DNA from 2 places in the Thioalkalivibrio nitratireducens DSM 14787 genome. Region 1 is predicted to be linked to the other one. Evidence: riboswitches for the same ligand, from Rfam matches in the RefSeq annotation. Region 1 holds a riboswitch; the other holds the start of a gene.

The links. A riboswitch is a leader RNA that binds a small molecule or an ion and turns the genes downstream of it on or off. The one in region 1 is predicted to bind cobalamin.
Region 2: it holds a riboswitch for cobalamin, as region 1 does, so the genes downstream of both, TVNIR_RS07910 (ribonucleoside triphosphate reductase) here and TVNIR_RS16550 (TonB-dependent receptor domain-containing protein) in region 1, are expected to answer to the same signal.

The regions. Positions count from the first base shown of each region.
Region 1 covers NC_019902.2:3,615,883-3,622,127, forward strand. The annotation lists gene TVNIR_RS16550 (TonB-dependent receptor domain-containing protein) at 1-1,175, opposite strand, end outside; cobalamin riboswitch at 1,219-1,445, opposite strand; gene dnaG (DNA primase) at 1,788-3,575, shown strand; gene rpoD (RNA polymerase sigma factor RpoD) at 3,918-5,783, shown strand; tRNA gene TVNIR_RS16565 (tRNA-Ile) at 5,838-5,913, shown strand; gene TVNIR_RS16570 (adenine methyltransferase) at 6,155-6,245, opposite strand, start outside.
Region 2 covers NC_019902.2:1,680,793-1,687,037, forward strand. The annotation lists gene TVNIR_RS07905 (anaerobic ribonucleoside-triphosphate reductase activating protein) at 1-390, opposite strand, end outside; gene nrdD (anaerobic ribonucleoside-triphosphate reductase) at 377-541, opposite strand; gene TVNIR_RS07910 (ribonucleoside triphosphate reductase) at 528-2,600, opposite strand; cobalamin riboswitch at 2,730-2,958, opposite strand; gene TVNIR_RS07915 (hypothetical protein) at 3,134-3,442, opposite strand; gene TVNIR_RS07920 (nucleotidyltransferase substrate binding protein) at 4,085-4,507, shown strand; gene TVNIR_RS07925 (nucleotidyltransferase domain-containing protein) at 4,501-4,827, shown strand; gene TVNIR_RS07930 (MBL fold metallo-hydrolase) at 5,186-5,767, opposite strand; gene TVNIR_RS07935 (FAD-binding oxidoreductase) at 5,899-6,245, opposite strand, start outside.

The sequences.
Region 1 (6,245 bases):
TGCAGGTTTTCGGTCAGCCTGAAGCCCCAAGCCACCTGCCCGGTGGTATTGCCGCCATAAGCCTCGTTGTCGTCGTGGCGCAGGCTGCCCTGCAGATCGTGCCGTCCCAGTTCGGCCTGCAGGACCTGGTAGATAGCGCGGTTGTAGCGGCGAGTCTCGTCGAAGTCGACGGTACTCTCGACGCGATCCTGCTGCCAGTCGAGCCCGACGGTCCATAGCAGCGATTCCCCCAGCAGCAGGTCATTGCGCCAGTCGGCCATGTCGCGGCGGGTATCGAAACGCGAGGAGAACTGCCCCTGCCCGAAATTATCGTTCTCGTCGCGGCTCTGGCCGATCGTCAGTTCGCTGTGCCAGGTCTCGGCCAGGTCGCCGCGTACGCCGGCGCGCAGCGCTTGATGCACGAAGTCGGTTTCATCCTCGAAACCGTCGAATTCCGTGCGCCCCTGCGAACGCAGCAGATTGCCGAACAGTTCCAGCCCATTGTCGAACCGGTGGCTCAACTGGCTGGCCAGCGAGGTGTTGCGAAAGCCGTCCCGGTCGTTGTCGCCGACCTCGTCGCGCACATTGATGCCATCGGTTTGCTGATGGTCGGCGGACAGCGAGAAGCGCGTGCTCCTGTTGCCGCCCTGCAACCCGACACCGGCTTCGCGGGTGTTGAACGAGCCGATACGGCTGTAGGCGTTGAAGCGCGCCGGGCCCTCCGCGCCCTTGCGGGTGAACACCTGGATCACGCCGCCGATCGCATCGGCGCCGTAGGTGCTGGCGCGGGGACCGCGCACGATCTCGATGCGCTCGATCTCCGATGGTGGCAGGAACTGCCAGGACGCGCTCCCCATCGTGGCCGATCCCATGCGCACGCCATCGACCAGCAACAGGGTGTGGTCGGAGTTGGTCCCGCGCAGGAACACGCCGGTCGCCTTTCCGAACGGGCCGGTGTCCGCCACGCTGATGCCGGCGCGATTGCGCAGCAGGTCGACGAATTGCGCCGGCTGCAGGCGCTCGATTTCCTCGCGCTCGATCACGGTGACTGCCGACAGCGATTCGTCCACGGTCTGCGCAGTGCGCGTGGCCGTCACGATGATCGGTTCGAGTTCGGTGGCCAGCGCCAGGTGGACGGGAGAAATGAAGGTTACGCCGGCCAGCACGGTGGCGACCGGAAGTCTGCGGATTTTCATGATCATGGCTCCTGCGCGCCGCCCGCACGCATTCGGTGATGGTTTCGTGGATGTCGTTCGGGCCGGTATCCGGGCTCGCGCCGTTGCCTGAATCTTCAGGCCGTCCCGCATCGCCTTCCCATCCCCGAGGTGGACAGTGGCCGTGTGATGCGGGAGCCAGACGCTTACCGTTGCGGGGGCAGCACAGGCCTTCGGAACGCGTGGTTCCGGCACCTGTTTCCCGTTTAACCCCGGTTCGCTCACCGGGGCACCCGAAACGTGCTTGCCGATACCCGCGCGCCGGACGAAGCGCCAGCACGGGTATGCAGCGCGGCGGAGTATAGGGGGGAGGCCGCGGCAAGTCCAACATCGATGCCGCGCCCCTGCCAGGGCCCGCCGCCCGCAGCGTGGGTGATGGGGAACGAGGCCCGGAACTGCATTCCCTGGGGCCGCGACCGTGTCCGGCCGCCCGAGCTGAGGGGTATAGGCGAGGTCTGCCGCCGGGGCGAAGCCGTACCCCAGGTCAGCGGTTGGGCCGGTGCATCCGACACCCCCAACGGGTGCTGGACCGTGCGATCATGGGCGGGCCTTACTGATGCCCCTCCAGAGCGTAGCGACGAACCCCCGACAGCCATGGCAGGACTGATTCCACAGGCTTTTATCGACGATTTGCTCGAACGCACCGACGTGGTCGAGCTGATCCAGCGCTACGTGCCCCTGAAGAAGGCCGGCAGCGAGTTTGCAGCCTGCTGCCCGTTCCACAGCGAGAAGACGCCTTCGTTCTATGTGTCTCCGCGCAAGCAGTTCTATCACTGCTTCGGCTGCGGGGCCCACGGCACCGCGATCAGCTTCCTGATGGAACACGAGAACCTCAGCTTTCCCGAAGCGGTCGGTCAGCTCGCCGAATGGACCGGCCTGGAGGTCCCGCGCGATGCCGATCCGGCAGGCCGCGACCCCACCCGCCATCTGCTGGATGCGCTGGAGGCAGCCGCAACGTTCTACCGCGAACAGTTGAAAGCCAGCCGCGCAGCGATCGACTATCTGGAGGGCCGTGGCATCGACGGCGCAACCGCGCGGGATTACGCGCTCGGCTGGGCACCGGGGGATGGCAACAGCCTTGCCCAAGCCCTGCGCGGGCGCTTCGACAACGACACCCTGGTGGCCGCCGGCCTGGTCTCGCGCCGCGACGATGGCCGCCTGCGCGACCGCTTCCGCGCACGGATCATGTTCCCGATCCGGGATCGCCGCGGCCGGGTGACCGGCTTCGGCGCGCGGCTGATCGCTGCGGGGGAGCCGAAATACCTGAACAGCCCTGAATCGGCGGTCTTTCACAAGGGGCATACCGTCTACGGGCTCTTCGAGGCCCGCAAGGCCGAGACGCGGCTGTCCGAACTGGTCGTGACCGAGGGTTACATGGACGTGGTCGGCCTGGCCCGCGCTGGCTTCCGGCGAGCCGTGGCCTGCATGGGGACGGCCCTGACCCGCGACCACCTGGACCTCCTGTTCCGGCAGGTACCGCGTCTGGTTCTGTGTTTCGACGGTGACGACGCCGGTCGGCGCGCGGCCTGGCGATCGATCGAGCAGGCATTGCCCGTAATCCGGGGCCTGCGCGAGATACGCGTGCTGTTCCTGCCTGAAGGCGATGACCCGGACAGCCTGGTCCGCCGGGAAGGCCTGACCGGCTGGCAGCAACGCCTCGACGCGGCCGTGATGCTATCGGAGACGTTCCTGCAGCTGCTCTCGGAACGCCACCCGCTGGAGACCGCCGAGGGCCGCAGCCAGTGTGCACACGCGGGCATCGCACTGATCCGGACGGTGAAGGATCCGCTCTTCCAGCGCCAGCTGCTCGAACTCCTGGCCGAACGGACGCAGACCGACCGCGACCAGATCGAGTCGATGCTGGCAGCCGGGCCCGAAGACCGCGGGCACCCGTCCGCGCCCGCCGCCGCCCGGCCGCCCCAGACCCGCCCGGAGCAGGCAGAACCGGCGTCGGGGTCCAGACAGCTGTGGGCGGCACTGCTGGCCCGGATCCTGCAGCTGCCGCAACAGGGCTGGGACGCACCGGAGGTCCGGCGCCTGGCCGGAACCAACACCCGGGCCGCGGGGATCCTGGAGGCCATGATCCGTCGGATCGGCGAGTCCCCGGCGATTTCAACCGCCCGACTGCTCGAGCATTTCCGGGACGAGACGTTCTTTCCGCGTTTGGCGGCACTCGCAGGCGTGCCCCTGGACGGCGAGGATCCGGAACTTTCCCGCCGGATTGCGCTCGATAGCGCGGAACGCCTGTTCGAGGAACATTGCCGGGCGCGCATCCGCGCACTGGCCACAACGGGACGCCCGCTGGAATCGGAACAACTGGCCGAGTTGCGACGTCTCCAACAATGGCTGGTGCAGCGGGACAGCGCCGACCGGCCAGGCTGAGGCAGTCGGCCACGGGAACAAGCTTGAAATACCATGCGTCTCCCCCAACTATCCAGGTGTGGACGCGTTGACGAGGAAATCGCGCGCAGCACAGCGCTGACCCCCTCCCGCTGGCGGGGTCCGGGCAGAGGCAACGGCCCCGTTACGCGAACGATTCTCGCCTGTCGGGGCGGCGCGTATCGCGATGATCGTGAGCGTGAGGGCGGATGTGTAGCGCCGATGGCGCCAGGGTATAGCAGCCCAAGTGTTCTCATACCACATGACGCGGCAACTGCAAAATCAGTATTCTCTGCTATACTGTCTTATTCGATTTTGGACGATTTACCTCGGAGCACAGACGCGATGAATCGGGAAGAACAACAGTCACAGCTCAAAGAGCTCATTGCCAGGGGCAAGGAGCAGGGCTACCTGACGTACACCGAGGTGAACGACCACCTTCCGGACTCGATCATCGACTCCGACCAGATCGAAGACATCATCGCGATGATCAACGACATGGGCATCGCGGTGCACGAACAGGCCCCCGACGCAGACACCCTGCTGCTCTCCGATGGCAGCGTCTCCTCGGACGAGGATGCCGAGGACGCGGTAGCCGCGCTCGCGGCCGTGGACAGCGATTTCGGCCGCACCACGGACCCAGTGCGCATGTACATGCGCGAGATGGGCACAGTAGAACTGCTGACCCGAGAGGGCGAAATCCGCATTGCCAAGCGGATCGAGGAGGGCCTGATGCAGGTTCTGTTCGCGCTCGCGCATCATCCGAGTGCGATCAGCCAGCTGCTGGAGCAGTACCAGCGCCTGATCGAGAACAACACCCGCCTGACGGATCTGGTCGTATCCTTCATCAGCCCGGAAGCGGGAGATGGAGAGGCGGTTGCGCGTGGATTGGCCGAACCAGGCACGGCGACCGAGAGTCCACCCACCGCCACGGCGCAAACCAGCGACGAAGACTCGGACGACTCCGACGCGGACGACTCCGACGAGGAAGTCGAGGACACGGGGCCGGATCCCGAAGAAGCGCGCGTGCGCTTCGCGCGGCTGGCGGAACTGCACAACGCCGCACAGGAGGCGTGCCAGCGCAAGGATTACGAAGCGTATGCCCGGGCACGCGAGGAAACCGCGCGCTACTTCATGGAGTTCAAGCTGGTGCCGCGGGTGGTCGATGAACTGACGTCGAACCTCCACGCGACCATTGCCCAGATCCGGCGCTACGAGCGGCAGATCATGCAACTGGTCGTTGCGCAGGCACGCATGCCACGCAAAACCTTTCTCGACTCGTTCCCGAAGAACGAAACCAACCTCGACTGGATCGAACAGGCACAGAAGGGCAAGGGGAAGTATACCGAGCAGTTGGCCGAGGTGGCCGACGAGGTCGTGCGCCTGCAGAAGAAGCTGCTCGAGATCGAGAAGCAGGCGAACCTCAGCATCGCCGAGATCAAGGACATCAACCGCCGGATGTCGATCGGCGAGGCCAAGGCGCGACGCGCGAAGAAGGAGATGGTCGAAGCCAACCTGCGCCTGGTCATCTCGATTGCGAAGAAATACACCAACCGCGGCCTGCAGTTCCTGGACCTGATCCAGGAGGGCAACATCGGCCTGATGAAAGCGGTGGACAAGTTCGAATACCGGCGCGGCTACAAGTTCTCGACCTACGCGACCTGGTGGATCCGGCAGGCGATTACCCGCTCGATCGCGGACCAGGCGCGCACCATACGGATCCCGGTGCACATGATCGAGACCATCAACAAGCTGAACCGCGTCTCCCGGCAGATGCTGCAGGAGATGGGACGCGAGGCAACCCCCGAGGAACTCGCCGAGCGCATGGAAATGCCCGAGGACAAAATCCGCAAGGTGATGAAGATCTCCAAGGAACCGATCTCGATGGAGACGCCGATTGGCGACGACGAGGATTCGCATCTGGGCGACTTCATCGAGGACGAGAAGGTGATGACCCCGGTCGAATCGGCGGCCCGCGCGAAGCTCTCCGAGGCAACACGCGAGATCCTGGCCACGCTGACCCCGCGCGAAGCCAAGGTACTGCGCATGCGCTTCGGCATCGACATGAACACCGACCACACGCTGGAAGAGGTCGGCAAGCAGTTCGATGTGACCCGCGAGCGCATCCGGCAGATCGAGGCAAAGGCCCTGCGCAAACTGCGCCACCCGACCCGCGCGGAGCTACTACGCACCTACATGGACATCGAGTAAGCACCGCTCCGCTCCCGGTGGTCCGCGCCGGGGGTGGGGGCCGTATCGCGTTCCGGGCCTGTAGCTCAATGGTCAGAGCAGGAGACTCATAATCTCTTGGTTGCAGGTTCGAGTCCTGCCGGGCCCACCAATATTTTCAATGCCTTACATTGCCCACCGAAACCTCCAGCCAGATACTGGGGTTCCCGTGTAAGCACCATGTAAGCACTTTCGAGAAGTCCGCGGCTCTGGCGGTGGCACCACCAACCCCCACCCACGAAAAAACCCCGGCCCAGCGACCGGGGTCGTTAGGCTCGGCGGGACTGGCGGCAGCCGGTTACTCGGGCCGGTCCCGCAGGATCAGCCAACGCCCGATTATCAGCGCCGGATGGCTACCACTGGTCGCCCGATCGCTCGAGGTTCAGCGCCAGCAGCCGGGACAGAATCTCCGGCCCCGGCTTATCGGGCGTGCAATCGGTCCAT
Region 2 (6,245 bases), 1.9 Mb from region 1:
ATGCGCAAGCGCCTTGACGTCGAGGCCCACCCAGTCGACGCTGGGCAGCAGGGCCACCAGCCTGCGCGGGTAGATTCCGGCGCTGTGCAGGCCCACTTTGAACCCGAGCGCCCTGACGTCCTTGAGGGCATCGGCCAGCGCCACCTGAAGCGTCGGTTCACCTCCCGAAAACACCACTGCGTCGAGCAGACCACGCCGCCTCCGCAGGAACGCCAGCGCTTCCTCCCAGGGGACGGCGGCTTCGCCCCGCGGCGGCAACAACTCCGGGTTGTGGCAGTAGCGGCAGTGCCAGGGACAACCCTGGCAGAAGATCACCGCCGCCAGCTCACCCGGGTAATCGATGGTGGTCAGGGGGGTGATCCCCCCAACCCGCAGTTCACCCTTGCCCACGGGGCTCCTTGAAGAAGCGGCGCTCCCGGTGTTCCGACTGTTTGCCGGGGTTCCAGGCGGAGACCGGGCGGTGGTAACCCATCACGCGGGTCCAGACCTCGCAACGGGTGCGTTCCTCGGGTTTCAGCGTGCTCGTTTCAGTGGTGGACATGTCCGTCCTCCTTCTGTTTGCGGGTGATCAGTTCCTCGTCGCAGCGGGGGCAGAATTCGTGCTCGCCGCTCAGGTAACCGTGCACCGGGCAGATCGAGAAGGTCGGTGTCACGGTAATGTAGGGCAGGCGGAAATTTTCCAGCGCGCGTCGCACCAGGCGACGGCAGGCGTCGGGGCTCGAGATGCGCTCCCCCATGTAGAGGTGCAGCACGGTGCCGCCGGTGTACCTCGCCTGCAGTGCCTCCTGCCGTTCCAGCGCCTCGAAGGGATCGTCGGTGAAGCCGGCCGGCAGTTGCGAGGAATTGGTGTAATAGGACCTGTCGCCCGTGCCCGCCTGCAGGATATTCGGCCAGCGCTTGCGGTCCTCCCGGGCGAAGCGGTAGGTGGTGCCTTCCGCCGGGGTTGCCTCCAAGTTGTAGAGGTGGCCGGTCTGCTCCTGGAACTCGCCCATGCGGGCGCGGACGTGGTCGAGCAGGCGCAGCGCGAACGCGTGCCCGCCGGGGGTGGTGATGTCTTCGGCATCATCGGTGAAATTGCGGATCATCTCGTGGATGCCGTTGACGCCGAGGGTGGAGAAGTGGTTGCGCAAGGTGCCGAGGTACCGCTTGGTATACGGAAAGAGCCCGGCATCCATGTGCCGCTGGATCACCTTGCGCTTGAGCTCCAGGCTGTCGCGGCCCAGAGCCAGCAGGCGGTCGAGCGCACGCAGGAGTGCCGCCTCGTCGCCCCTGTGCCGGTAGCCGAGACGGGCGCAGTTGATCGTCACGACACCGAGCGAGCCGGTCTGCTCCGCCGAGCCGAACAGGCCATTGCCGCGCTTGAGCAGCTCGCGCAGATCGAGCTGGAGGCGGCAGCACATGGAGCGCACCATGTGGGGCGAAAGCTCGGAGTTCACGAAATTCTGAAAGTACGGGAGCCCGTACCTGGCGGTCATCGCGAACAGCCGCTCGGCGTTCTCGCTCTCCCACGGGAAATCGGGGGTGATGTTGTAGGTGGGAATCGGAAAGGTGAACACCCTGCCCTTGGCATCGCCCTCGGTCATGACTTCGATGTAGGCGCGGTTGATGAGATCCATCTCGTGCTGAAGCTCGCCGTAGGTGAACGGCATCGCCTCGCCCCCGATCACCGGCACCTGTTCGCGCAGATCCTCCGGGCAGACCCAGTCGAAGGTGAGGTTGGTGAAGGGGGTTTGTGTGCCCCAGCGCGACGGGACGTTGAGGTTATAGATGAGTTCCTGGATGTACTGGCGCACCTGCGGATAGTCCAGGCCATCCTTGCGCACGAACGGGGCCATGTAGGTATCGAAGGAGCTGAACGCCTGGGCGCCGGCCCACTCGTTCTGCAGCGTGCCGAGAAAGTTGACGATCTGCCCCACGGCGCTGGACATGTGACGCGGCGGCCCCGCCTCCACCTTGCCGGGCACGCCATTCAGCCCCTCGTGCAGCAGGGTGCGCAGCGACCAGCCGGCGCAGTAGCCGGAGAGCATGTCGAGGTCGTGGATATGGAGGTCGCCGTCGCGGTGCGCCTGGCCGATCTCCGGCGGGTACACGTGGTTCAGCCAGTAGTTGGCGATCATCTTGCCGGCGCTGTTGAGGATCAGGCCGCCGAGGGAGTAGCCCTGGTTGGCGTTGGCCGCCACGCGCCAATCGTCGCGGTCCAGGTATTCGTTCACTGCCAGCGCGACGTCCACCAGCGTCTTGCGATCCTGGCGCAGGCGCGCGTGCTGCTCGCGGTAGACGATATAGGCGCGGGCGGTGTTCAGATGGTTGGCGCTGATCAGCGCCTGCTCGACGATGTTCTGGATGCGTTCGATGCCGGGTTCCCGGTCACCGGTGTGGGCCAGCACCTTCAGCACTTGGGCGGTGAGCAGGGCTGCCTCGGGCGCGTCGAACTCGCCGGTCGCGCGGCCCGCCTTGAGCATCGCGGCCTGGATGCGATCCGCGTCGAAGGGCGCGCGGCTGCCGTCGCGTTTGCGGATCGTGTCGGGAACGGCGGTAGGCAGCGGATAAGCGGATGCCGCGGGAACGGCCGCCGGTGCTGTGGTGGTTTCGGTGTGCATGGCGCCTCCTGATTCTTGCCGGACCGGTCGGGCCATCGCGTGTCGTGTATGCGGGGGCGAGGATCGGCACAGTGCCAGAAAGCGCGCCCCCGAGACCCTTGACGCGAAGGCTTCGGATACTGCCCGTGCGATGACGGGCCCTCCTCGGCAGGTATTCGGACTTGGGGGCGCGTTACTGCGAACACCTACGGCCGCGGCTTCCCACCCGCCCATGGTTCTGGCAGGCAGTGCCTGGTGACCAACCACCTGGCGGCCTTCGTTCCCCCACACCGCTGCGCGACAGTTCCGGATCCACGCCGGATTCCCTGTTGCCACAACCACAAGCCTTAGTGGTCACACCGAAGACGACATACAACATATACCCCACCCCCTGGAAGTGCAAGGGGGCCTGGCGTACCCTGGGCCTCGGCCATCGCGGCTGCGTGCGCCGCACCGATCGGGGTCTTCCCAGCGCCGCGTTACAGGCAGCCCTTGAAGAACGTGCGGTCAACGCTGCGCTCCAGCAGGTCCATGCGCACGGGCTGCACCACGCCCTACCGCAACTGCCCGCTGACACGCACCCGCTTGCCGTAGGCCTGGTCCACGTCGACGTCGCGAATGGCCGTGCCCTCGCCGTAACTGAGCGCGAGCGCCTCACCGTTCTCCAGCAGCCGCACCGAGGCATCCACATGGCGCAGTGGGCAGTCCTGCACCGTCAGGGTCTGCGCACAGGGCGCGCCGACGAGCCAACCTTCCCATTGCACGATCGTTTCCGCCGAAAGCGCGACGGCGGGCACGGCCAGCAGGGCAAAGGCGATCGCCAGCGCATTCCCGCTCCGGTTGCTGGCGGTGGGCTGGATCATCACATGCCTCCGCGGATGCTCGCCTTGAACTCGTCCAGCGCGGTGCGGATCTCCATCAATCGCCCTTCCTGCTCCTGTCGGACCGTCCAAAGATCCGGAAGAGGTACCCACCGGCGTTGAGCCCCGGGAATGGGTGGCTACGCCGGTCCCGCGTGAGGAAGATTCGGTGCCCTCCACGCCCTCGGCAGACGCGACGCTCTGGATGCAGCGTGTGGCGCGAAGTCTGGCCGGTTACTATTTTCAAACGATCGCACTGGTATCAGGAAAATGCCGAGAACGACCGCAAGCCCCCAGGTGACGAGCCTGGCCCTGATGTCGTCCGCGCACGCCGCTTCCTTCATTTCGCGGTAAGCAACAGAACACCCGCGCGGCATGCTCGTCGCTTAGGTTCGCCCCCGCGGCGAAACGCCGCGCAGGGTGACCGAGTGGTAGGTTACTTGGCTGAAGCCACGCACCGGAACGAACCCGGGTGCGCGGCGATTGCCAGCGACCTTCCTACCATGGCACCCTCGCGAGAGCCGAAGCGGCGGTTGGGCCCCTTTATCCGCCAGGGTCAGACCGCCGAACCCCGCGCAAGCACGCAGCATTCCGAGCAACCCGCCCTGGCGACCTGTAAACCGAGTTCAAGCCAAGGATACTGCGATGCCCGATCCCGACGTCCGTTGGAGGCAACGCCTCGCGAACTACCGCAGGGCGCTCGCGCAGTTGAATGCCGCTGTGGATCTGGCGCAGTCGCGTGAGCTGTCGGACCTGGAACGCCACGGCCTCATCCAGGCCTTCGAGTTCACGCACGAACTGGCCTGGAACGTGATGAAAGATTACTTCGCCTACCAGGGGAACCCCGCGATCACCGGTTCGCGTGATGCGGTCCGGGAGGTCTTCAGCCGGGGACTGATCGAGGACGGCGAGGGCTGGATGGAGATGATCCAAAGCCGCAACCAGACGACGCACACCTACAATGACAAGGTCGCCGCTGCCATCGCGTCACGAATTCGGGGTCGCTACCGGCCGCTGTTTCAGCAGTTCCTGGAGCGCATGGAAGCCCTCGATCCCGACGCATCGTGAGCGAGTCGAGCGCGCACCCGTTTGGCCTGCCCCCCCGGGTCATCGAGCGCCTGCGCGGTGTGTTCGCGGGATGGCCGCAAATCGAGCGTGCCGTGCTCTACGGTTCGCGCGCCAAGGGCATCCACCGCAATGGTTCCGACATCGACCTCTGCCTGGTGGGTGAGCAGTTACGCGTTTCCGATCTGCTGAAGATCAACGACGAGATCGACGATCTCCTGCTCCCGTGGAAAGTGGATCTTTCGCTCAGACACATGATCGACAATCCAGACCTGCTTGAACACATCGGGCGCGTGGGCGTCGCGCTGTACGAACGCTCATGAGCTTGTAGTTGTACGCGTCGCTTGGCCCGGCAAAGCGCCATGGCCCTGGGCACCCCCCGTCATGACGGAATGGGCCGGCCCGGACCAATCCTCCGGGACCATTTCCTGACCTGATTATCACGAAACCTCCGCAGCGAGTGCGACGCCGTGCGGCATCGGTCATCATTGCGAGCGTAGCGCGGCACTAATGCGCATAGCGCATTGAACAGCCGCAGGCTGGCCCGAAGGGCGAGCGCAGCGAGTAATCCAGGCGGCGCGGGGAGGACTAATACCGTTTGGATCGCCACGTTGCTTCGCGCCTCGCGATGACGGTGGTTTCGATGACGGCCCGTTCCAATTTGCGGAGCTTCCCTGATAATCAGGTTTCCTGAAATCCGCTACTGCCGGCAAGTGCGCTGGACAGTACGCTGTCCGGTTCCATTTTCTGCAAGAGCCTGAGGCTTTCCACCAACGTTTCCCGATCGCTGTACCCGGAGATGAATCCCGCCTCCCAGACACCCTCCCCGCTCAGGTACAGCGTATCCCCAGTGAACAGATAGCGCTTGCCTTGGGCCGATCTCACGAGGAAGCAGGTGCTACCCGGCGTGTGCCCAGGAGTGGGGATCACCTCGATATCACCCAGATACATCTCGCGCTTGTCGAATAGAATGTCTGGTGCACAAACACGGGCGAACTCCGACTGCTCAAGAACGTGACCGCCCAACCTGGCGCCAAAGCGCTCCCGGATCAACCGCAGCGTGTCCCCCAGCTCGTCCCGATGGCTCAAGAACTGATACGCCACACCGCCCAGTTCCGCCATCCTGTCGATTTCGTGTTGGTGGCCGGTATTGTAGAAAAGCACGTTACCGTCATCCCGGATCAGCAGGTAGGCATGAGTGGTGAGCCCCGGCACCGGGCATTCAACCTCCGTTTCCCACAAATCCGGTTGGATCTGTTTCATCGTTCCCGCCTTTCCTGGGTCCTTGCCTTCAATCCAGAGGCCGCATGTCGAACCCTGGTCCTTGAGCACCGGCAGAATCGTGCGCGGCCTGCGCTCAACGCGCGGGTCATCAGGGGTGCCGCGCCGCGCTTCTAGGTCGCGACGCGGCCCGCCTCCGACCCGAGGTAGCTGTGGAACACGCCGGTCGGATCATGCTTCGCGCGCAGCGCCGCCAACCGCGCCCAGACTGGCGGCGCGAAGGCCCGCTGGCTGTGATCGGGCCCGACGGCCAGATTGCACTCGTTGATGTAGTAGCCGAGCAGGTTCGGCGCGAAACGCTCGGCCACATCGGCCAGCCAGCCGCGGTTCTCCGCTTCGGACGCGGGATCATCCCAGACAGAGTAGACCAGCAGCGCCACCGGACCGACCATCGAGAAGGCAGTGTCGGGGAACGGCACGCCCTCCGGCAGCGGCGGCAGCACAACCGCGAGCATCGAGC